DNA from 3 places in the Erwinia pyrifoliae DSM 12163 genome. Region 3 is predicted to be linked to each of the others. Evidence: predicted binding sites of a transcription regulator. Region 3 holds the regulator's gene; each other region holds the start of a gene.
The links. The regulator Fur, encoded in region 3, represses iron uptake genes when iron is present. The targets are predictions, from matches to a motif close to ATAATAATGAGAACNACTATCAA.
Positions count from the first base shown of each region.

Region 1: exbB (tol-pal system-associated acyl-CoA thioesterase) is a predicted target of Fur. The motif match lies at 2,465-2,487, and genes of this name have one in related genera.
Region 2: EPYR_RS16160 (TonB-dependent siderophore receptor) is a predicted target of Fur. The motif match lies at 4,711-4,733, and genes of this name have one in related genera.

Region 1 covers NC_017390.1:3,430,274-3,437,065, reverse strand. Annotated here, with positions in the region: gene EPYR_RS15720 (DcrB-related protein) at 1-175, opposite strand, end outside; gene EPYR_RS15715 (DedA family protein) at 312-968, opposite strand; gene metC (cystathionine beta-lyase) at 1,119-2,312, opposite strand; gene exbB (tol-pal system-associated acyl-CoA thioesterase) at 2,557-3,291, shown strand; gene exbD (TonB system transport protein ExbD) at 3,297-3,719, shown strand; gene tcuC (MFS transporter) at 3,775-5,094, opposite strand; gene EPYR_RS15690 (SDR family oxidoreductase) at 5,545-6,438, opposite strand; gene EPYR_RS15685 (Csu type fimbrial protein) at 6,686-6,792, opposite strand, start outside.
Region 2 covers NC_017390.1:3,532,655-3,539,446, forward strand. Annotated here, with positions in the region: gene EPYR_RS16150 (lysine N(6)-hydroxylase/L-ornithine N(5)-oxygenase family protein) at 1-68, shown strand, start outside; gene EPYR_RS16155 (GNAT family N-acetyltransferase) at 70-2,424, shown strand; gene EPYR_RS16160 (TonB-dependent siderophore receptor) at 2,499-4,616, opposite strand; gene EPYR_RS16165 (DUF4354 family protein) at 4,988-5,368, shown strand; gene EPYR_RS16170 (glucose 1-dehydrogenase) at 5,729-6,517, shown strand; gene hchA (glyoxalase III HchA) at 6,579-6,792, opposite strand, start outside.
Region 3 covers NC_017390.1:2,728,473-2,735,264, reverse strand. Annotated here, with positions in the region: gene nagE (PTS N-acetyl glucosamine transporter subunit IIABC) at 1-821, shown strand, start outside; gene glnS (glutamine--tRNA ligase) at 1,176-2,843, shown strand; gene EPYR_RS12365 (hypothetical protein) at 2,960-3,349, shown strand; gene mtr (tryptophan permease) at 3,465-4,709, shown strand; gene fur (ferric iron uptake transcriptional regulator) at 4,827-5,270, opposite strand; gene fldA (flavodoxin FldA) at 5,665-6,195, opposite strand; gene ybfE (LexA regulated protein) at 6,336-6,617, opposite strand; gene ybfF (esterase) at 6,765-6,792, opposite strand, start outside.

The DNA of each region.
Region 1 (6,792 bases), 700 kb from region 3:
GCTGGCGGGTGATGTAGTCCGCCACGGCTTCACCGGGATGTAGCGTGTCGCGCGAGATATTGAGGGAGGGGGACGCATCGTCGCCGGCCAGCAGCACGTTAACGGTGCGGTCGCTGTAGCCTTCCGGCAGCGTCACGCTGCCTTCCGTGAAGGTACAACGGGAAAAATCGGGCATGGCCTGCATCCTTTTGATTAACCGGGTTTAAGCATCGCATAAGACAGGCGCAAATAAAATCCATCGTTCGGTTTTGAGCAAAAAAACGGCTGACAAAACAGATGAGAAAGCCGGTTTCCCGGCTTCAGATTGCTGTTCACCTGGCCTTTTTACTGCGAACCACCACCGCAATACTGCCGATCAGTCCGATGGACAGCATCACCAGCGGCAGCGCCATTAAACAGGCCATCATCTGATCTTCATGGCGTTTGATAAACGGCACCTGGCTAATGGCATAGCCCAGGCTCACCAGAATCGCCACCCACAGCAATCCGCTTAGCCAGTTGAACAGCTGAAAACGACCATTTCTCAGGCCGGAAATCCCGGCAAGCGTAGGCAGAATGGTACGCACAAAGGCCAGAAAGCGCCCAAGCAGCAGAGCCACCAAACCGTGACGAGTAAAAAGATGCCATGCGCGCTGGTGGTACTGTTCGGGCAGATGGAACAGCCAGCTTTTAACCAGCCGGGTGTTACCCAACCAGCGCCCCTGTAAATAGCCCAGCCAACAGCCCAGACTGGCCGCCACGGTCAGGATAATCATGGTGGGGATAAAGTTCATTACCCCTTTGGCGACCATTGCCCCGGCTAGCAGCAGCAGGCTATCGCCCGGTAAAAAGGCCGCCGGAAGCAGACCATTTTCCAACAGCAACGTCAGAAACATCACCCCGTAAACCAGCCAAATCACCTTCGGGTTGGCCAGTGCGGCAAAGTCCTGATGCCATAGCGCCTTGACGATTTCGTAAAGTACATCCATTAGTTATCCCGTTTATCCAGTCGCTTCGATCCCGGTTTTTGCGGCAGTATCGCCCCTAAGCTTGCCTATTCTAACGTCATTGCGCGCAAAAGCTTTGATCAAAGGCCCGGTGACGGTAAGGTTGTCGCGTTCTGATGAGATGTTAATGCATTATTGACGCAGACGTTCGAAACCCGCGCGTAAATCGTCAATCAAATCCTCCACGTTTTCCAGTCCGATATGTAAACGCACCAGCGTTCCGCTAAAATCAATCACGCTGCCGGGGCGAATTGCCGCCAGTTCTTCTGGCTGACTGGCAAGGATCAGCGACTCATAGCCTCCCCAGGAGTAAGCCATGCTAAAATGGCTAAAATGATCGAGATAGTGCGCCAGCTGCATATCGCTGAGTTTTTCCGTTAAGACAAACGAGAACAGGCCGCTGCTGCCGGTAAAGTCACGCAGCCAGAACGCGTGGCCTTTGCACTGCGGTAAGGCCGGATGGTTGACCACGGCCACTTCGGGGCGGGCTGCCAGCCACTGCGCCACGCGAAGGGCACTCTGCTCGTGCTGGCGCAGACGTACCGCCAGGGTGCGCAGGCCACGGCTGGTCATATAAGCGGTATCGGCATCGACCATTTGGCCCATCAGATAGGAATTTTCCCGCAGCTGTGGCCAACAGCGCGCGTTGGCTACTGCGGTGCCGATCATCGCATCGGAGTGGCCGATCAGATACTTTGTCCCGGCCTGAATCGAAATATCGATACCGAAATCCAGTGCACGGAACAGAATTCCTGCCCCCCAGGTGTTATCCATCATAATGATCGCTTCGGGCGCTTTGCTGCGCACGGCCGCGACGATGGCAGGCACATCCTGCACTTCCATGGTGATCGAAGACGGAGACTCAAGGAAAATCACCCGCGTGTTCGGCTGCACTTTTTCGGCAATATCGCACCCTGAGCCGCTATCAAACCAGGTGGTGGTCACATTCATCTTGCTGAGAATTTTCGTGCAGAAGTCCTGGGTGGGTTCATACACGCCGCCGCTCATCAGCACGTTATCTCCGGCTGACACAAAGGCGAGAATGGCATTGGCAACCGCCGCTGCCCCACAGGGATAAAGCGCGCAGCCCGCCCCGCCTTCCAGTTCAGTCATCGCTTCCTGCAACGAAAAGTGGGTCAGGGTACCACGGCGGCCGTAGAACAGTTCGCCGTCTGCCCGCCCGGCAGCCGCACGTTTCTTGTCGGCTACGCTGTCAAATACCAGTGAGGAAGCCCGTTGGATAACCGGGTTAACCGATCCTTGTGTATAACGTTTACCGCGTCCGGCACCGATGAGCGCCGTTTCAATTTTCTTTTTGCTGGTCATGGAAGTCCTGTGTGGTTTGCTGCCCTGGTTCAACGTTAACACGCCAGCCGTCACGACGAAATTAAGCCGGGGGATAAGTGATAAAAATTCACTCTGCTTGCCGGCGCGATCGCGAGGGGCAAAAAGTGTAAAAAACGTCCTGTTTAAGGTAAATAGTAATGAGACACACTATCAATTCCCGGCTGTTTTGATATCATTCGCACTGGATTTTTTTGGGTCAGCAATAGGACCTTGGAGACGCAGCGTGACAAATGATTTGATGCAGATGGATCTCTCCGTCTGGGGCATGTACCAGCATGCAGACATCGTGGTAAAAGCGGTGATGATTGGGCTTCTGTTGGCATCGGTTGCCACCTGGGCGATTTTTTTCAGCAAAAGTATCGAATTACGCAGCGCGCGCAAGCGTCTTAAGCGCGAGCAGCTCTTGCTGGCTGATGCGCGTTCGCTGGATGAAGCATCGCAGATCGGCGGTGATTTTCAGAGCCAGAGCCTGAGCATCCTGCTGATTAAAGAAGCGGAAAACGAGCTGGAGCTTTCCGCCGGTTCTGATGACAACAACGGCATTAAAGAGCGCACCGCTTTCCGCCTTGAGCGCCGGGTGGCGGCCATTGGCCGTCACCCGGGGCGCGGTAACGGTTTCCTCGCCACCATCGGTTCGATAGCGCCCTTCGTTGGCCTGTTCGGCACCGTATGGGGCATTATGAATAGCTTTATCGGTATTGCCCAAACCCAGACGACGAATCTGGCCGTTGTCGCTCCCGGTATTGCCGAAGCGCTGCTGGCCACCGCTATTGGTCTGGTTGCGGCCATTCCTGCGGTGGTTATCTACAACGTATTTGCCCGCGCGATCGGTAGCTACAAAGCCTCACTGGGCGATGTTGCCGCTCAGGTTCTGCTGCTACAGAGCCGCGATCTGGATCTGGCTTCCAGCGAAGGTGCTCATCGCGTTCAGCCAGCTCAGAAGCTGCGAGTAGGTTAATCATTATGGCAATGCGTTTAGACGAAGAGCTTGATAGCAACGGTGAAATGCACGAAATCAACGTGACGCCGTTTATCGACGTGATGCTGGTGCTACTGATTATCTTTATGGTCGCCGCGCCGCTGGCTACCGTTGATGTGCGTGTCGATCTGCCTGCTTCTACCAGTGCGCCGCAGCCGCGCCCGGAAAAACCGGTTTACCTGTCGATTAAAGCCGACAAGCAGCTGTTTATTGGCAATGATGCGGTAAGCGAAGAGACGCTGATCGATACCCTGATACAGCAAACCGAAGGCAAGAAAGACACCACCATTTTCTTCCAGGCTGATAAGTCGGTGGAGTATGAAACGCTAATGAACGTAATGGATAAACTGCGCCAGGCCGGATATTTGAAGATTGGTTTGATGGGCATGGAAGCCGCCGGGAAATAAGCTGGCGGCGGGTGCTTCAGCGATCAAGGGCGGACCACGGGTCCGCCCTTGATCGTTATAGCTGAATCGCCGGCTCAATCAGACGACGCGCCTGATACTGCTTCACCAGCCGCTTAATAATCAGCGTACCCATCAGGCCGCATACGGCGGCGAAAGAGAGCCACACGCCCGGCATCGCGTTATCCCCCGTAATATGGATCAGATAGCTGCATACTGCCGGGGTGAAGCCGCCAAACAGTGCCGTCGCCAGACTGTAAGCCAGCGAGAATCCGGTAGCGCGCACTTCTGCCGGCATCACCTCTGCCAGGTAGACCACCATCGCCCCGTTGTAACTGCCGTACAGGAAAGAGAGCCACAGTTCGGCCTCCAGCAGGTGCGCCAGGCTCGGCGAGCCGACCAGCCAGTGCAGTACCGGCCATGCTGTAGCGATCATCAGCACGGTAAACAGCAACAGCAGCGGACGGCGGCCAAAACGATCGGACAGTGAACCCATTACCGGCAACCAGAACAGGTTAGAGACGCCTACGCACAAGGTCACCAGGAAGCTCTGTTTATCGCCGATCATCAGCACGGTTTTTCCAAAGGTCGGCGTGTAGGCGGTGATCATATAGAACATCACGGTGGTGGTGACCACCATCAGCATGCCGGCCAGAACCAGCGCCCAGTTGCGAGCGACCGAGTGAACAATCTGGCGCATGGACGGATGGTGCTTGCGCTGGCTGAACGCTTCCGTCTCTTCCAGCATGCGGCGGATCCAGAACAGAAATGGCACAATCATACAGCCAACGACGAACGGGATGCGCCAGCCCCAGTCGGTCACTTCACCTTTATCCAGCAGGTGGTTCAGCATCAGACCGAGCAGTGCGGCAAAGATAACCGCAATCTGCTGGCTGGCGGACTGCCAGCTAACGTAGAAACCTTTCTTCCCCTTCGGCGCAATCTCTGACAGATATACTGACACGCCGCCCAACTCGACCCCGGCCGAGAAACCCTGTAACAGGCGACCCAACAAGATCATAATCGGTGCCGCCATACCGAGCGTGTTGTAACCGGGCGTGAGCGCGATGGACAATGTGCCAAGCGCCATCAATCCGAGGGTCAGTAACAGGCCTTTGCGCCGTCCGTGCCTGTCGATGTAAGAGCCAAGGATAATGGCCCCCAGCGGACGCATCAGAAAGCCGGCACCAAAGGTCATTAGCGTCAGCATCAATGAGGCGAAGGGGTCATCACCGGGAAAAAAGGTTTTGGCAATGGCAGTGGCGTAATAGCCAAATACCATAAAATCATACATTTCGAGGAAGTTACCGCTGGTAACGTTGAAGATACGTCTGGCTCCGCTTTGAGTTGAGGCGGGGTGGCTTGTATGAGAGGACATTAATTTTTCCTTGTGTTTTTCACCGTTTTAGCCTGCCAGAGGAGGTTTTAATGTGATGATGGTCACTTTTTGATACGCTAAAAAACACATATTTGTAACAATAAAATAACAAAATCATGCAGGCGGCCATTTGACGATGCACTATGTTTGCCAGAGCCTGCGGGCCGTTGGCCTGTGAGGATGATACTGATAATGGCCGTACCCCAAGCCAGGCGTCGGCGATCGCTGCCGCAGCTAGGGATGGGTTGCGCGTGTTGGATGACCGGAGGATATGACCAGCGGCGTTAAGCAGCTGGCCGGAAATGAGTCATAGCGGGGAGCGAGCGCTACCCGCTGTGGTACGTTGGCACCCTCTGTTTTCATCCCCATAGAACCGGTGCTGAACATAGGGTCAGCACCGGTTCTATGGGGATGCGGGTGGTTTTCTGCCCGCCTTAAAGTCAGCGCTGCTTAGCCCAGGTGATTACCGCCCGTCACGCCGTGAACCTCGGCGGTGACATAGCTGGACTCCTGAGAAGCCAGATAAACATACACGCCAGCCAGCTCTGCCGGTTGACCTGCACGTTTCAGCGGCGTCTGCTGACCGAATGTCGGAATAGCGTCCTCAGGCTGTCCACCGCATATCTGCAACGGCGTCCAGATGGGACCCGGTGCTACGCAGTTTGCACGGATGCCTTTTTCCGCAACCTGTTTTGCCAACGCCCGGGTGTAGGTAAGAATAGCCGCCTTGGTGGAGGCATAATCCAGCAGGTTAGGGCTGGGTTGGTAAGCCTGAATCGATGATGTGGTAATGATGTTGGCACCGGCAGGCAAAAGGGGGATCGCCGCCTGGGTCATCCAGTGCAGGGCAAATACGTTGGTTTCATAGGTTTTGCGGAACTGCTCGCTGCTCAGGTCGGCAATATCTTCTACCGCAACCTGTTTCCCGGCGACCAGGGCCAGAATATCCAACCCGCCCAGCGCTTTGTGGGCATCTGCCACCAGCTTTTTACTGAAGGCTTCGTTACTGATATCACCCGGCAACAGCACGGCTTTACGCCCGGCCTGCTCGACCAGTTTTGCTACTTCTTCCGCATCCTGCTGCTCGTCTGGCAGATAGGAGAGGGCGACATCTGCGCCTTCTCGTGCATAGGCAATCGCCGCCGCCCGGCCGATACCTGAGTCAGCCCCGGTTACCAGCGCTTTACGATCCTGCAAGCGTCCGCTACCGCGATAAGTCTTTTCACCGCAGTCCGGTACCGGACGCATTTCAGCCTGAACGCCGGGTGCAGGCTGGTGCTGTTTGGGGAAGTCAGTTGCTGGATACTGAGTAAGGGGATTCTGCATTTTATATTGGTCCGTCATGGTTCCTCCAGCTGTTTATGAACAATTTCTTTTACCTTTCTAAGCCTGGCAGACTGAGGTGATGCGTCCAGTAATAGCGCCATTTTTATTCTATTCCATTGAAAATAATATGAAAATGTGATGTTGCCAAATGCGATAAGATATAAAGAAATATGAATGTTTGCGTGGAGGGCTTTTAAACTGCTGCGTCAGAGATAAACCCAGCCTGGGCGGCGATATAAAGTGATAGCTTTGCCCAGGCATTGAGTTAAAAGGACAAATCAACCGTCACCGTATCGCTGTAGGAACCCGCTACCGGCGTATTCTGGCTGGTCAGGATCAGCGCGTTATAGTTAAAGGTGCGCGTTAGCTGAT
Region 2 (6,792 bases), 800 kb from region 3:
GCCGGGAAGTCTACCCCGTCGAACGCCAGATCGCTTTCCAGACTTTCCCCGCCCAATCGGAAATCTGATATGCCAAATTCCACTCTTTACAGTACGGCCCGTCCGGCGGGCCAGTTCACTCTCCGCCCAATGCGCCAGGAAGACGCCGCGATGGTTCACCGTTGGGTCACACAAGAGTATGCCCGCTTCTGGGGGATGCAGGACAACAGCATCGAACAGGTTGCGGCCTTTTACCAGAAGCTGACGGCTCATAACCCGCACGCCGCGCTGATCGGCTGCTGCAACGGTCAGCCGGCGTTCCTGATGGAGTTCTACAAGGCCAGTGAAAATGACATCGGCAAGTTCTATGCCGCGCAGCCGGACGATTACGGCATGCATCTGCTGATAGCGCCGGCCACTCACCCGGTGAGGCAGTTCAGCTGGCAGGTTTTCTCGGTGGTGATGGACTTTATGTTCAGCCTGCCAGAGGTGAAGCGGGTCGTGGTGGAGCCGGACGAGCGGAATACAAAAATTCATCGGCTGAACAAGCGCGCTGGCTTTTGCTATCAGCACACCATCGATATGGGCCATAAAACCGCCTGGCTGGCCTTCTGCCAGCACGAAAATTATCAACAGGCATTACTGAAGGAATCGCTGAATATGAATGAGACGACACCAATGCTGACCGGTGCCAGCCTGACCGGTGATAACTGGGATCAGGCCAACCGTCTGCTGATCCGCAAAGCTATCGCCGAGTTTGCGCATGAGATGATTGTCACGCCAGCTGAATCGGGCAACGGTCGCTACTCGCTGGCCGTGCCGGGCAGCGAAACAGAATATCAATTCACCGCCAGCCGTCTGGCGTTGGATCACTGGGATATTGACGCAGCTTCGCTGACTAAACAGGAGAACGGCCATACCCTGCCGCTGGACGCATTACAATTTATATCGGAATTCAACGAGGTAGTCGGTATTCCGCAGACACTGCTGGCAACCTATATGGAAGAGATCAGCAGCACGTTGTGCAGCAGCGTATTCAAGTTGCAGAAAAATAACCCGGACAGCCAGACACTGGTGAACGCAGACTTCCAAACCGTTGAATCCTCAATGACCGAAGGGCACCCGTGCTTCGTGGCGAACAACGGGCGCATTGGCTTCGATGCGCGTGACTATCTGGCTTACGCGCCTGAAGCTGCCACGCCGGTTAATCTGGTTTGGGTTGCCGTTCACCGGCGCAACGCGCATTTCTCCAGCCTGAGTGACCTGCAATACGAACGCCTGATGCGTGAAGAACTGGGCCAGTCTACGATTGAACAGTTCAATGCGCAGCTGACAGAGAAAGGGCTTACCCACGCTGATTACCTCTTTATGCCGGTTCACCCCTGGCAGTGGCAGAACAAACTGCTGACGGTATTTGCGGCGGATATCGCCAATAACGATATTGTCTGGCTTGCTATCGGTGACGACCAATATCAGGCACAGCAGTCTATCCGTACCTTCTTCAACCGCAGTCATCCCGGCAAGCGCTATGTCAAAACGGCACTATCGGTGCTGAATATGGGCTTTATGCGCGGCCTTTCTCCTTACTATATGGCGACCACCCCGGCGATTAATGAATGGCTGCAAGATTTGGTTGCCGGGGATGAGTGGCTACAGCGCTGCGATTTTCGCATTCTGCGCGAGGTGGCGGCAGTGGGTTACCATAACCGGCACTATGAAAAAGCCATCAAGGGGGATTCCGCTTACAAGAAAATGTTTGCCGCGCTGTGGCGCGACAATCCGGTTGCAGCGCTGAAACCCGGCCAGCGCCTGATGACCATGGCCTCATTCCTGCACGTTGATCATCACCAGAAAGCCCTGCTGCCGGCGCTGATCGCCGATTCCGGGCTGGCCGCTGAACGCTGGGTGGACCGCTATCTGAGCTGCTACCTCAGCCCGCTGCTGCACTGCTTCTACCAGCACGATCTGGTGTTTATGCCGCACGGCGAAAACCTGATCCTGCTGCTGGAGAATAATGTACCGGTAAGCGCCTATATGAAAGACATCGGCGAGGAAATTGCGGTAATGAACCCGGATGCCGTGCTGCCGGAAAAAGTGCAGCGCCTGGCGGTGGACGTGCCGGAAAACCTCAAGCTGTTGTCAGTCTTTACCGACGTCTTCGACTGCATTTTCCGCTTTATTAGCGCCATTCTGCACCAGTCCGGCACGCTGCCGGAAGAACAGTTCTGGCAGGCGGTCGCGCGCTGCGTGAAGGAATATCAGCAGGCCCATCCGCATCTGGCCAGCAAGTTTTCCCGCTACGATATGTTCGCGCCAGAGTTCACCCGCTCCTGCCTTAACCGTCTGCAATTGGCCAACAACCAGCAGATGATTAACCTGTCCGATCCGGCTGAAAACCTGAAGTTTGCCGGAACCCTGGTCAACCCGATCGCCCGCTGGCGCTAACGGCCTACTTCTTCAGGATAAAAAAAGCACGGCCGCTTAAGCGACCGTGCTTTTTAGCGAGTAAACATCGCGGGTCAGAAATCGTAACCCACGGTGGCCATCACCGTACGTTCAGCCCCCCAGTAGCAGTACCCGGTGCCGTAACAGGCAGAAACATAGTCGCGACCGGTCAGGTTATTGGCATTCACCTGCACAAAGGCCCCTTTCAGGCTGCTGTTCCACGCCCCCAGATCGGCACGCACTGAAGCATCCAATAGCGTCACCGATGCCAGCCGCGTGGTGTTTTCGTTATCCGCCCACTGCTTGCCGATATAACGCACTCCGGCACCCACGCTCACCCCGTAGTCAAACTGGTATTTCGCCCAGGCTGAAGCCATCGAGTTTGGCGTGATGAAAGGGGTGTGGCCATCATTGCCATCGATGGAATCCTTATAACGTACGTGGTTCAACGTGTAGGTAGCAATGGTGCTGAGTCGCGGCGTCAGCTGGTTGTGGGCTTCCAGTTCCAGACCCTGTGAATGCACTTTCCCGGCGGGCTTGTAATAAGCACCGACAACAACACGGTTACCGACATCTTTCTGTGTCAAATCGTAGACGGCAACAGAATAGAGGTCGGAAGTGCCCACAGGCTGATATTTCACCCCGGCCTCATACTGTTCAGAGGTGGTGGGTTTCAGCACATTGCCGTCTTCACCTGGAAGAGACTGCGGTGTAATCGCCTGGCTATAGCTGACATAGGGGGAAATACCGTTGTCAAACGCATACAGCAGGGCCGCACGACCGCCGATATGGTCGTCCTGACGGCGGAATTTAGTCTCTTTATCAATGTTATCAGTCTGGGAAACGAGGCGATCGTAGCGGCCGGAGAGATCCAGATGCCATTTATTCCACGTCATTTCATCCTGCAGATAAACCCCGGTCTGATAGTAACGGCGCTGCGACTTATAGAAGGTGAAGTTGTCATGGCTGCCTACCGACTGGCCGGTGAGGGCATTGAGCTGGCTGGCTGAACCGCCTGCATCGCTCAGGTCATTCTTGTACTGATGATATTCAGCTCCCAGTACCACTTTATGAGCGACCTCAGCGGTGGCGAAATCCGCCTCCAGCTGGTTATCGATAGCAAATGCATTTAGAGAAGATCGCGATCCTGAGTAGTACCGATTCAATAGATCGGAGTTAGCAGGGTTCCAGCCGATCTGATACACCTGGTCAAGATCGACATTAGAGTGCGAATAGCTGGCGTTAGAGCGAAACGCCCAGGTATCGTTAAAGCGATGGGAGAACTGCGCGCTGTAGATCTGCTGCCGGCGCTTGTATTGATCCAGCGCGCTGTCGCCGTCATAAAAACCGGTGCTCAGCTTTCTGCCGTTGTGCGCGGTAATGCTGCCGTCGCCCGGTACCGCACCATGGTAGCCACCTGAAGGCTCTTTTTGCAGGTAGGCACGCAGCAGCAGTGACGTATCTTCATCCGGCTGCCACAGCAGCGACGGGGAAATGGCGTATTTTTCTTCGCGGGTGTGATCGTACTGAGTATGGCTGCTACGGGTGATACCGGTCAGGCGAAACGCCCATTGATCGTTAATCGCATTGGTATAATCAAACGCGGCACCGTTAGTGCTATTGCTACCGCCCGTGAGGCGGAAATGGCCTTCCGGGGTAAACTGCGGGCGTTTAGAGCTTTCCATCACCAGACCACCCGGTACGGTCTGGCCATAAAGTGCAGAAGAAGGGCCTTTGATCACGTCGATCCTGTCGAGAAACCACGGATCGACCTGCAAAACATTGTGGCTGCCCGGATCGCTCATCAGGCGCAGGCCATCAAGAAATATGTTGTCGACATCACCGCCGTGGAATCCACGCAGCGAAACCGTATCAAAACGTGTTGCCGCGCCAGCAAAGTTAGTAAAGGCACCGGCGGTATAGTTCAGCGCCTGGTTGACGTCCATCGCCCCCTGATCTTCCATCTGCTGACGGGTCACCACGGAAACTGACTGCCCGGTAGTGATCAATGGACGATCGGTCTTGGTCGCCCCGCTGCTGATCTTCGCGGTATAGCCTGCCGTCGGCGTGCTGGAGGTTTCTTCCGGTTTAGCGGTCACCACCAGCGTATCTGCGGCCCAGGTCATACCCGGTGTGGAAAGTGCTATGCCACAGAGCAGTACAGAACGCTTGAGGCTAAAAGGCATTCTCATTTTTATTCCCTTACAAAGATTAGGCTATCGTCTTATTTCGCGGATGGATTCAGAGCAGACAGGCACGCGCAACCTGAATGTGATCGATTCCGATATGTAAATGAGAATTATTATCTTTTTTTATGTCGCATTTCAAGCCGTGACCTTATTTATTTTTAATACAGGAGAATAGAGATCGGCGTCTTTTCCCCCTCCACTCATCAGCCCGGCAGTGACTGCACCCATCCGGCGGGGCTGCTGACGCGCGCAATGAAATAGTAAACACTGTCTATACTTATCGCTGGTTTAGCTTGCCAGGACAGGACTGTTTCGCCACTTTGCCTTGACCAGGTAGATTAATTAAAATTTCAAACCTAAATAAGGGAGTTAAAATGAAGCTGATTATTATGGCTGCATCTGTTGCGATGGCCGGTTTTTGCTTTTCCGCTAATGCCACAGTGCCTGACAACGCTGCCGTGTACTCGACAGAACAATCTAAAGGATCCATATCGGCTGGCGGCAAAGATACCTATACCAAAACCTTTGCAGTGGTGGTCGCAAACTTGTCCGATAAATATGTCGATTTAGCAAAACTTTGTCTGCGAGCGATTGCCCCGGATCACCAGGAATTTAAACTGGACACGGTTGATGAAAAACTGACCAAGGGCACGGTGAAAAAAGGGCAGCGCGTCAAAGGCGTCGCGGTATTTGCTTCAGATAATGCAGCGGTTCATCAGGCGGCGCTGATCAGGCTGTCGGACGATTGCGAATAACGGATAAACTCGCTAACAACGTATTTATCCGCTGGTCAGGAAACGGAACCCCTTTCCTGACCATGCGGCACTGCATCCATCCCCCGCCACACCTGGCTCCTGAGCGTGCCATTTTCAGAAAAACCTCAACCTGCCGCTGCCGTTAGCTTGCGTATATAAAGATCTGTTGCTAGCTTTTTTTAAGGACATTCTGTGTCTTACAGGGAATAACAGCCGTGAGTGCCATCGTCTGTCTGGTCTTCACCGAGCGCGTGGCGGCTTCTGCCAATGATGGATATCGCATTATCCGGCAATTTCAAAAGAAATGGCTGTTATGCTGGTGATGTTTCATTTTGGTTAAAAAATGTACTTGGGGAAAATATGTATACAGATCTTCAGGGAAAAGTGGCTGCGGTAACAGGTTCCTCCAGAGGGATTGGCGCTGCACTTGTCACTCGTCTGGTCGAAGAAGGTATGAATGTCGTCATTAATTATCATTCAAACAAGGAAGAAGCGCAGGAATTAGCCGATAAGTTGAACGCCCTGAACTCAGGCAAAGCCATCATATTTGGTGGTGATATCAGTGATGAAGACACCGCTCATCACTTCGTTCATACTGCGATTGAAAATTTCAGCCAGCTGGATTTGCTGGTTAATAATGCCGGCATTGAGATCCAAAGCCCGGCGCACAAAATCACCCTGGACGACTGGCGCAAGGTGATTGACGTCAATCTCACCAGCTATTTTCTTACCGCCCGCGCTGCGCTGAATTACTTTATCGAAAACAACATCAAGGGCAATATCATCAATATCTCTTCCGTACATGAGATTATTCCCTGGCCGACATTTGTCAGCTATGCCGCCAGCAAAGGCGGCGTCAGAATGCTCACTCAATCCCTGGCCTTGGAATACGCGGAAAAAGGCATTCGGGTTAATGCCATCGGCCCTGGCGCAATCAATACCCCGATGAACCAGGAAAAAATGGGCGATGAGGCGCTTCGTCTGGAGTTAGAGGCGCTGATCCCGATGAAATATGTCGCCGAACCAGAGATTGTTGCCAATGTTGCCGCCTGGCTGGCCTCCGAACAATCCGCGTACATGACCGGGCAAACCCTTTTTGTCGATGGTGGCATGACCCTGTACCCCTCATTCCAGGGCGGAAAGGGTTAATTCCTGAATGAAGTGGCCAACCCGGATTCGCACTTTTACTGCCAGCGGAGGCATTTAGCGGTTAGCTAAACGCCTTCAGCAGCGCACTGGCGGCCAGTTTACCCAGCGCATTGGCGGCGAAAGGACTGTCTCCGGTTAATACGTTGCGGTCCTGATGCACAGCACCGGAAATATCGTCATTCACCAGGGTCAGGCCCATCTCTTTCAGCCGCTCACCGAAGAACCAGCTAAGGTGACCAGGCATATAGCCGATATCCGGCGTCTGCTTATCAGCG
Region 3 (6,792 bases):
AAGATGCCGTTGAGCAACAGGGTGCCAACAGCAATACAGAGGAAGGACTGACTCAGCTTTCGCGTCAATATATCGGGGCGATAGGAGGTTCAGATAACCTGAACGCAATTGATGCCTGCATCACTCGTCTGCGTCTGTCGGTGAAAGATGCCGCACTGGTCGACGATGCAGCCTGCAAACGTTTAGGGGCTTCAGGAGTGGTGAAACTGAATAAGCAGACGATTCAGGTGATTGTTGGCGCGAAAGCCGAATCGATTGCCGAAGAGATGAAGAAACAGATCGCCAGGGGGCCGGTGGCCGCGACGACCAGTGCCGTTACTGCGCCTGCAGCGCCGCAGGCAGTACCGAATAGCGCCAAGGGTATTGTCGCCATGCTGGTGGCTCCGGTCAGCGGAACTGTCGTGGCTATCGAACAGGTGCCCGATGAAGCCTTTGCCAGCAAAGCGGTCGGTGATGGGCTGGCTATCCAGCCAACCAGCAGCACCGTTGTTGCTCCGGCAGCCGGAACGCTGGTGAAAATCTTCAATACTAACCATGCTTTCTGCCTGGAAACCGAAAAAGGGGTGGAAGTGGTGGTGCATATGGGGCTGGATACCGTCGTGCTGGAGGGGAAAGGCTTTACCCGTCTGGTTGAAGAGGGCGCACAGGTGGTGGGCGGCCAACCGATACTGGAAATGGATCTTGCTTTCCTGAATGCACATGCTCGCTCGATGGTCAGTCCGGTAGTGGTCAGCAATATTGAAGATTTCGCCGGTTTAACGCTGTTGGCGGGTGAAACCGTCGTTGCCGGTGAAACGCGGTTATACGAAATTAACGGCTAAGCCAGGCGGCTAAGGCGACTGTTTCAGGGCGGTGAGAGACTCGCCGCCTTTTTTATGCCATTCGCGCAACAAACGGTTGTTTCACCACTCTGCTTTGTGGATCATACTCCGTTATTTCATATACCCTTCATACTTCAAGGCGCAGTTGCGTTGGCTGCTCGCATTCACCCGCATCAATTACTCTGGTAAGCTGATTGGGGTCCACGAGTCTGCCGCGTTACCCGGCACAAGTCTGGGCTTTGCCCCTTCCGGGCCAGCACCGGTGCTGTTCAAAAAGGCGTAGCGTTTTGTTCTGCAACTCGAATTATTTTTGGGTATAGCTAATTTATGCCATGCATTATTGAGGAAATTAAGATGAGTGAGGCTGAAGCCCGCCCAACTAACTTTATTCGTCAGATTATCGATGAAGACCTGGCGAACGGTAAGCACAACAAGGTGCATACCCGCTTTCCGCCTGAGCCTAACGGCTATCTGCACATTGGCCATGCGAAATCGATTTGCCTGAATTTTGGCATCGCACAAGACTATCAGGGGCTATGTAATCTGCGTTTCGACGACACCAACCCGGTGAAAGAAGACTTGGAATTCGTTGAGTCAATCAAACGTGATGTGCAGTGGCTCGGCTTCCAGTGGAGCGGCGAAGTACGATACTCATCTGACTATTTCGAGCAATTGCACCATTATGCCGTTGAACTGATCGGTAAAGGCCTGGCTTATGTCGACGAACTGTCGCCCGAACAGATCCGCGAATACCGTGGCAGCCTGACATCAGCGGGTAAAAACAGCCCATACCGCGACCGCAGCGTGGCAGAGAACCTTGAGCTGTTCGCGAAAATGCGTAACGGTGAGTTCGCCGAAGGCACCGCCTGTCTGCGCGCCAAAATCGATATGGCGTCCAGTTTTATCGTGCTGCGCGATCCGGTTATCTACCGTATCAAGTTTGCCAACCACCACCAGACCGGTAATAAGTGGTGCATCTACCCGATGTATGACTTCACCCACTGCATATCCGATGCGCTGGAAGGCATTACGCATTCGCTGTGTACCCTGGAGTTTCAGGATAACCGTCGTTTGTACGACTGGGTGCTGGACAACATCACTATTCCGGTACATCCGCGCCAGTATGAGTTTTCACGCCTGAATCTTGAATACGCCATCATGTCCAAGCGTAAGCTGAACCTGCTGGTGTCTGAGAAGGTGGTTGAGGGCTGGGACGATCCGCGTATGCTCACCGTTTCCGGTCTGCGCCGTCGTGGTTACACCGCAGAATCTGTGCGTGAGTTCTGCCGCCGCATTGGCGTGACCAAACAGGACAATATCGTGGAGATGGCGGCGCTGGAAAGCTGCATTCGTGACGACCTCAATGAAAACGCACCGCGTGCCATGGCGGTACTGGATGCGGTCAAAGTGGTGATTGAAAATCTGCCTGCTCATCATGAAGAGATGATCAGCATGCCTAATCATCCTGGCAGGCCCGAAATGGGCACGCGTGAAGTGCCTTTCAGCCGCGAAATTTACATTGACCGCGCCGACTTCCGTGAAGAAGCAAACAAGCACTATAAGCGTCTGGTACTGGGTAAAGAGGTGCGCTTACGTAATGCTTACGTGATTAAAGCCGAGCGCATCGCCAAGGATGAAGCGGGCAATATTACCTGCCTGTTCTGCTCTTGCGATATCGATACTCTGAGCAAAGACCCGGCCGATGGCCGCAAAGTGAAGGGCGTGATCCACTGGGTTTCAGCCGAGCACGCGTTGCCGGCCGAATTCCGCCTGTACGATCGTCTGTTCAGCGTGCCCAACCCGGCGGCGGAGGAGGATTTTCTCTCTACCATTAACCCGGACTCACTGGTTATTCGTCAGGGCTTTGTTGAACCGGGAATGCAGCAGGCGCAGGCGTCTGCTCCTTACCAGTTCGAGCGCGAAGGCTATTTCTGTGCCGACAGCGTTTATTCCAGCCCGGCTAAGCTGGTGTTTAACCGTACCGTTGGGCTGCGTGACACCTGGGCTAAAAACGGCGAATAAGCCGGGTGTTATGCATAAGAAGGGCGATGAGTCGCCCTTTTTTTTCGACCGTTGCTGACGGTTTGCGCGTTAATTGCTGCGGTTGTTTTTCACCGTTCCTGATGTAAGGACATAACATGTCCGAATTAACTGAACAAGCCAGTAACAGCGTTATCGTGCTGCATCAGATTATCGCCGACGTATTTAATGGCGACGGCAGCAAAATCCCGCAGCTGCTTGGCCATTTTGCGCCAGAATTCACTATGGTGACGCCCACCGGGAAAAGGCTGCCTCTGGATGAGGTTGCCGCGCTGTTTGCGCGTTTGGCCGGGGAACGAAAGGGAGTCGTTATCACCATTGAACGGTGCCAGCTTATTGCGCAGTTTGACCAGCAGGCGGTAATCCAGTATCACGAGCTGCAGCAACAGGGCGATAATTGCACCGCTCGTATTTCATTAGCGGTGATTGACTGCGCCCGCAATCCACCGCGCTGGCGCTATTTACAAGAAACGATGGTTGTTAATTAATTACTGTACTAGTTCGATAGTGTGATTGCAGGTAAACTATGCGGCGTTAATGCCGTTTAGCCAGTGGAATATCCCGGCGAGGGCGTTTTATTCTGTTTTTAGCTAAGGATCTGCTATGGCTGCACCTGCTTCTGCTGCTCTACCCTCCACGCTGTGGGGAACCTTAATTATCGGCGGCACCATTATTGGTGCCGGCATGTTCTCACTGCCGGTGGTGATGTCCGGTGCCTGGTTTCTCTGGTCATCAATGATGCTGATCGTCACCTGGTTTTGCATGCTGCTATCCGGGCTGCTCTATCTTGAAGCCAGCCTGCACTATCCCGCCGGAGCCAGTTTCAATACCGTCACTCGCGATTTGCTGGGGCGCGGCTGGAATGTGTTCAACGGCCTGTCGGTGATTTTTGTGTTGGGTATTCTGACCTACGCCTATATCTCGGCCAGCGGTGCAATTATTCAGCACAGTCTGAATCAACTGAATGTCGGGATATCGGCACGCGTGGCCGGGCTGCTATTCGCACTGCTGGTCGCGCTGTTTATCTGGCTGGGGACTGCGGTGGTGAGCCGTATGACGCTTATTTTTCTTGGTGCGAAGGTGGTCACTTTTCTGATGATCTTCGGCGGGCTGCTATGGCATATCCAGCCGGCCAATTTATTGGACAGCAACGCAGGTGACAGTCACTATCTGCGCTATTTGTGGATAGTAGTGCCATTTTGCCTCGCCTCTTTTGGTTACCACGGCAATATTGCCGGGCTGATTGGCTTTTATGGCAAAGATGGCGGTCGCATCAGCCGCTGTCTGGTTTACGGTACGCTGCTGGCGTTGGTTATCTATTTTGTCTGGATTATTGGCACGATGGGGAATATTCCGCGTGCTGAATTTAAGGCGATCGCCGCGCAGGGAGGGAATATTGATGTGCTGGTCTCGGCCCTGTCCGGGGTGTTACAGAGCCGTAACCTGAATCTGCTGCTGGATATTTTCTCTAATTTCGCCGTCGCCTGTTCATTTCTCGGTGTCAGCCTGGGCTTCTTTGATTATCTTGCCGACTTGTTCAGGCTGGATAATTCGGCGATCGGGCGGCTGAAAACCACCGTGCTGACGTTTATTCTGCCCTTAACGGCTGCGCTGATCTGGCCAAATGGTTTTCTGCTGGCAATCGGCTATGCCGGTCTGGCGGCAACCGTCTGGGCGGTGATCACTCCGGCGCTGCTGGCCTGGCAGGCGCGGCAGCGCTTCGCGACATCGGCATGGCGGGTAAGGGGAGGGATACTGCCTGTGGTGCTGGTGCTGATGTTCGGCGCCATGAATGCGCTGGTTTCAATACTCTCTTACGGTGGCTGGCTGCCGGTATATACTCAGTAGCAGGCAAAAAAAACGGTGGCGCAGAGGCCACCGTTCCATCGTCTTACCCGTCAGACTTAAAGCCATGAGCGTTGCCACGTTCCTGCAACGCGCAGTATTCAGGGTATCAGGTGCAAATTATTTGTCGTGGAGCGTCTCATTTTCACGGCAGTCGCCCAGAGCACAGTGGCCATAGAGATACAGGCTGTGGTTACTCAGTTTGATGCCGTGACGCGTGGCAATTTCACGCTGACGGGATTCAATGGATTCGTCGCTAAATTCAATCACTTTGCCACAGTCCAGGCAGATCAGATGATCATGATGGTGCTGCTGCGTCAATTCGAAAACGGACTTTCCGCCTTCAAAGTTGTGGCGGGTAACGATCCCCGCGTCGTCGAACTGGTTCAGTACGCGGTAAACCGTGGCCAGACCAATCTCTTCGCCCATATCGATCAGGCGCTTGTATAAATCTTCCGCACTGACGTGATGGCCTTCGGGTTCCTGAAGCACTTCCAGAATTTTCAGTCGGGGAAGCGTGACTTTCAGGCCGGCCTTCTTTAATGCGGTGTTGTTGTCAGTCATGCGGATTTTGTCCTGTTACTTTGCTCGTCACTTAGTGGCTGTAAGGCCCTGAACATCGGTCGACGCTGAAGCGCAATGAGAGTCAGTATAGAACTGATACGTCGAAATGAAAACTAAAGGGGGAACCGTAAACCACAGCTGGAGGTAAGAACAACACGCTTAACAGCCGTGGGATTTCGCGCCCGGGTGGTGCTATGTTAACATTTCGATCTGCCACATCCGTTCGCTCTTTGACCGACCGTGGTGGTCAAAGAGGCGAAGGGCGCTTAGAGAGCCGATAACCGATGGGGTTATTGTACCGTTTTGCAGGTAAAAGGTACAAACATCTATCTATTACTTGTATCGCTAAAACCATTGATTTGGTGCGGGATGGCTCTCACACCGGGTTGCGAATTCAGGCCTCAATGATTTCTTTCAGCTGAAGTTCATCGAAAATCTGTTTTACCCACTTATCAACGCGTTGGTTGGTGAGTTCTGGCTGCCTGTCTTCATCAATGGCAAGGCCGAGGAAGTGATTATCGTCCGCGAGACCTTTTGAGGCTTCGTACGTGTAACCTTCGGTGGACCAGTGACCGACGATCACCGCACCGTTAGGCTCGATGATATCGCGTATGGTTCCCAGAGCATCACAGAAGTATTCAGAATAATCTTCCTGGTCACCACAGCCGAACAGGGCAACCAGCTTACCGTTAAAGTCGATCTCAGCAAGGGTTGGGAAGAAGTCATCCCAATCGCACTGGGCTTCGCCGTAGTACCAGGTGGGAATGCCCAGCAGCAAAATATCAAAGGCTTCAAGATCTTCTTTGCTGCATTTGGCAATATCATGAACTTCTGCAACGTCTTTTCCAAGCTGCTTCTGGATCATCTTTGCAATGTTTTCTGTATTACCTGTGTCGCTGCCAAAGAAAATGCCGACAAGTGCCATGAGCTTAATAACCTCTTGAATCTTAATGATATGGAGACTGCTGTATAACGAGCAGATAGCGGTAATGATATCAGACTGCCGTGAGTGGATAAATGTGTAATATGGCGACATTTGTTGCTGAGTGCTAAGTCCACTATTGTTCAGCTTTGATGGCGTTGCAGCTGCTTAAGCAGCATTTCTTCGATCAGTTCGCTGCGACTCATATTACGTTCTTCAGCCAGCTGATTAAGCACCTCGACCGCGTCGCAGTTCATTTTCAGTTCGATACGCTTCAGCCCGCGCACTTTATCGCGTTTGAGCTGATTGCGTTTATTGATACGCAGTTGTTGATCTCGCGTCAGCGGATTCGTTTTGGGTCGTCCCGGGCGACGTTCATCTGCAAACAGATCGAGCGTTGTGCGGTCCGTGTTCTCTTTTGCCATAGAATCGTAATACTGAAAGGCTGGATTTCTGATGAACAGGCTCGTGCTGCCGCCTAAAAATCAGCAGCGGCAAAATGTTAGCGCGCCATCATAACCCAGCAAAAGTGGTGACGACAATCATTTCACCGCAGCAGGAAATAATTGTTTTTACAGCGCAAAAAAACGACGTATTGCG